2 regions of the Actinomadura geliboluensis genome follow, and region 2 is predicted to be linked to the other one. Evidence: riboswitches for the same ligand, from Rfam matches in the RefSeq annotation. Region 2 holds a riboswitch; the other holds the start of a gene.
The links. A riboswitch is a leader RNA that binds a small molecule or an ion and turns the genes downstream of it on or off. The one in region 2 is predicted to bind cobalamin.

Region 1 (2,193 bases), 120 kb from region 2:
GACCAGTGCGCGAGCGCCAGCGTGCCCAGCAGCCAGAACAGCACCGACCGCGACCCCTCGGCCGAATCGGACGCGAAGATCAGGAAGCTGGTCAGCGCGTAGAGCGCGTAGCCGACGGCCACCCCGGTCATCAGCAGCCGGGTCGAGGTGATCCGCCCGGCGGTTCGGGCGATCACGAAGACCAGCAGCGCGGCGGCCAGCGCGCCCAGGAACGCCGCGATCTGCAGCGCGTGCTCGCCCCAGCCCGCGCCGAACCCGAACAGGATCGCGGCGGCGGCTCCCGTCGAGCCGCCGGAGTTGACCCCGAGCAGGTACGGGTCGGCGAGCATGTTGCGCACCATCGCCTGCAGCGCCATGCCGGTGACGGCGAGCCCGGCACCGACCGCCGCCCCCAGCAGGACGCGCGGCAGCCGGACCCGCCACACGATCGAGTCGTGCGCCGGCCGCCAGGTGACCTCGGCCGGGGTGCCGATCAGGTGGTGGCCGACGACGTCGAGGACGGTCGCCGGCGGCACCGCCACCGCGCCCATCCCGACCGCCGCGACGGCCGTGGCCAGGAAGACCGCCAGGAGCCCGAGCAGGAGCAGCAGGTACCGGCGCCGGCGGGAGGACGCGCCCAGGTCGTCGAGGTCGGGTTCCACGGCCGCGGCGGACGGTGCCACCGGTGACGAAGTCATGCATCCCCTCAGTTATTGCAAGTCATATGCAGTAACTAAGGACATGCAGCAGTGGTCTGTCAAGGAAGATCATCGTGTGACGAACCGCTCATCGGAGGCCGACCGGCGCAAAGGGCACGGCGAACCGGGCACGCGCCCGGCCGGGGACCGGCCACGCGCGCGGCATGTGTCACGATGTGCGGAGTAGGCGACGGCGGAACGAGGAAGCCGGTGCGAATCCGGCGCGGTCCCGCCACTGTGATCGGCGAGCGGATCCCGAACCATGCCACTGCCCGCGCCCGCGGGTGGGAAGGCCGGGACGAGCGTTGACCCGAGAGCCAGGAGACTCACGCGGTCGCCTCCTCGGAACAACTGGGGCGGATCTCCCCAGGGAGGAGGGGCTGTATGCCCATGGGTTCAGCGTTCCCTGCACGGCTGCGCGAGTCCGCGCCGGTACGGGCGACGCGGGCGCGCGGTAGGCGGGCCCTGGCTTCGCTGATGGCGCTGGTGCTGCTGTCGGCCGGATGCGGCGGCGGCGCGGCGGGCACCGCCGGCGGGCAGGCCGGCGCGGCGCCCCCAGGCTTCCCGGTGACGGACGCCAACTGCGGCGTGACCACCACCTATCAGCGGCCGCCGCAGCGGGCGGTCTCACTCAACCAGCACGCGACCGAGGTGATGCTGGCGCTCGGTCTGGAGAAGTCGATGGTCGGCACCGGCTACCTCGACGACGCGGTCCTGCCGGAGTTCCGGCGGGCCTACGACGGGGTGAAGGTGCTCTCCAAGGAGTACCCCTCCTACGAGACGCTGCTCGCGGCCGAACCCGACCTGGTGTACGGGGGCTGGACGAGCACCTTCGACGAGAAGGAGGGCCGCGGCCGGGCGGCGTTGCGGAAGGCCGGCATCGCCACCCGCCTGAACATCGAGGAATGCCCTGAAGGGCCGGTGACCATGGCCACCGTCGAGCAGGAGATCCGGACCGTCGCGAAGATCTTCGGCGTTCCGGACCGGGCGGAGCGCCGGCTCGCCTCGATGCGCGCCGTCCTGGACGGGGTGAAGCGCAGGCTGGCGGGCGCGGCCCCGGTCAAGGTGGCCGTCTACGACAGCGGCGACAAGACCGTCTTCACCGCGGGCGGCGCCGGGATCGGCAACGAGATGATCCGGCTCGCGGGCGGCGCCAACCTGTTCGCCGACGTGGACAAACCGTACGGGGACGTATCGTTCGAGCAGTTCGCCGAACGGGCGCCGGACGTCGTCCTCATCTACGACTACGGCGAGCAGTCCGCCGAGGACAAGAAGACGTTCCTGCTGCGCACTCCCGCGTTCAAGGACGTCCCCGCCATCAAGAACCGGCGGTTCGCGGTGCTGCCGCTGTCATCCACGGTGACGGGGGTCCGGGTCGCGGACGCGGTGGACTCGCTGGCCCGGCAACTGCATCCGGACCGCTTCGCGTGACCGGCCTGGCCGAGGCCCGCGGCTCCGGCGTCCGGACGGCGCCGGCCGCGCCCGGTCCGCGCCGCCGGCTCCCCTACGCGCTGGT
Region 2 (2,193 bases):
CGTCGCCAGCTCGGGCAGCTTCAGCGCGTCCCGCTGGGCGGCGAACCGGGTGGCGCGGTCACCGCGGCGAGCGTCGGCGAGCGTGGCCACGCGGGCCCGGACGCCGTCGTCGACGTCCGGCGAAGGAGCCTGCGCCCGAGCGTCGGCGGGAGGCTTCTCCAGGCGCAGCGCCTCGCCGAGTGCGACGACCTCGGCGACCTTCTGCCGCGCGAACGCCAGCCGTTCCCGCACCGCCGGATCGAGGCCGGTCTCGGCGTCCAGGTCGATCGGGACGTGCTGCAGTGAGCAGGAGGTGCTCACGATCACCTGGTCGGCCAGGCCCAGCAGCACCGCGTAGGCGGCCTTGGCGCGGTGCGGTTCGGCGCGCCAGACGTTGCGGCCGTCCACCACGCCCGCGACGACGGTCTTGCGCGGCAGCCCGCCGATCGAGGCGAGCACGTCCACGTTGCGCGGCCCGGCGACGAGGTCGAGGCCGACGGCCTCCACACGGGTGCCGCCGAGGATGCGCAGCGCGTCGGCGCCGACCGTGCCGAAGTAGGTGGCGACGAGCAGGCGCGGCCTGGCCGGCAGCCCGCCCAGCCGCGCGTAGGCGCGTTCGAGCGCGGCGAGTTCCTCGTCGGTCCGGTCACCGACCAGGACGGGCTCGTCCAACTGCACCCAATCGGTGCCGGCCCCGGCCAGCCTCTCCAGCAGCTCCGCGTACACGTCCACCAGCCCGTCGAGCAGGTCGAGCGGACGGAACCCCGCGGGCGCCCCCGGAGCGGATTTGGCGAGCAGCAGGTACGTGAGGGGGCCGACGAGCACCGGCCGCGTCTCGATGCCCAGCGCCTTGGCCTGCCGATACTCCGCCAGCGGTTTGGCGTCGGCGCCCTCGGCCAGCCGGAACCGGGTGTCCGGACCGAGTTCGGGGACGATGTAGTGGTAGTTGGTGTCGAACCACTTGGTCATCTCCAGCGCTGGGACGTCCTGGACGCCGCGCGCCATGGCGAAGTACCGGTCCAGCCCGTCCAGGTGCCGGTAGCGGTCGGGTACCGCGTCGACCAGCACGCTGGTGTCGAGCACCTGGTCGTAGTAGGAGAACGTGTTGGACGGGACCATGTCCAGGCCCGCGTCGTGCAGTTCCCTCCACACGGAGCCGCGCAGGTCCGCGACGGCCACCTCCAGGGCGGAGGCGTCGATGCGTCCGGCCCAGTAGCCCTCGGTGGCGGACTTCAGTTCACGGTTCGCCCCGATACGGGGATATCCGAGGATCGTGGTTCTCATGGCGGCTTCCCTCGCTGTGCCACAGGCGGCGCTGCGGAAGGGGACGGACCCACGCCGTGCATGCGTGTGCGCCGGCCGCCGACCCTCCCACGAGGCCGCAGACCACCGCGCGCCGGCCGGCGCGCGGGCGGAGGCAGGTCTTCGGACTCGCGGACGTCGCTCCTACCGGAGTAGGGCGTCCTACTGGCCGTCGCTTCCCAGACCGTGGGCCCAGTGCCTATGACGGCGGTCGTTCCCGCTCACCGCTGCGGGGCAGTCCCGGATTCTCACCGGGTTCCCTCTTACGACACCCGCACCACCAGGGCGCGGGTGAACCATCCGCACAACGAGTCTAGCCCTGCACACCGGCCGACGGCCAATGTGGTCTGCGGACCAGACCCCCTGCCTCTTCAACGAAGATGGCGAGTGCCTGCTTTGCCCGCTCGCCGCTGTGTTTCACTTCCTCTTTGGTGGCTGCTTCGTGAATCTCCTCGGTGGCGACGAAAGCCTGCTCCGCCAATTGGAACAGCCCAGTACTGTCGGACAGAAGTTGAACGCGGAACAATTCCTGCTGGGCTGTTGCGCGTGCGCGATAGGATTCTTCGCGAGCGTCGTGATGGGCAGTGGAATCAGGTGCGTCCAAACTTCTGTGGGCACGGTCGTACTCGGCGCGGCGATAGTCGACGAGCGCGCCGGCGAAGCTGCTGAACGCGGTGAGTTGTTCCTCCCATAGCTGCCGCTCCCGTGTGAGGCGCTCGGAACGGGTGGAGTTCCATCGCTGAGTCATGGCAGAGACCAGCACGCCTAGCAGTGTGCCCACCACGGCGACGACGCTTCCCCAGATCGCGTTCATGCCATCATTTGATCACATGCGGTCGCCGTTCGGGATGGACACCAGTTCAGACGAGGCGAAAGGCGAGGAGTGCGTTGCCGTGTGCGGCGGCGAGGATG

Region 1: it holds a riboswitch for cobalamin, as region 2 does, so the genes downstream of both, ACGFI1_RS23555 (ABC transporter substrate-binding protein) here and metE (5-methyltetrahydropteroyltriglutamate--homocysteine S-methyltransferase) in region 2, are expected to answer to the same signal.

Annotation. Positions count from the first base shown of each region.
Region 1 is NZ_JBICUA010000007.1:202,596-204,788, forward strand. It holds gene ACGFI1_RS23550 (FecCD family ABC transporter permease) at 1-677, opposite strand, end outside; cobalamin riboswitch at 842-1,021, shown strand; gene ACGFI1_RS23555 (ABC transporter substrate-binding protein) at 1,062-2,108, shown strand; gene ACGFI1_RS23560 (FecCD family ABC transporter permease) at 2,105-2,193, shown strand, end outside.
Region 2 is NZ_JBICUA010000007.1:323,365-325,557, reverse strand. It holds gene metE (5-methyltetrahydropteroyltriglutamate--homocysteine S-methyltransferase) at 1-1,263, opposite strand, end outside; cobalamin riboswitch at 1,380-1,597, opposite strand; gene ACGFI1_RS23845 (hypothetical protein) at 1,595-2,095, opposite strand; gene ACGFI1_RS23840 (serine/threonine-protein kinase) at 2,142-2,193, opposite strand, start outside.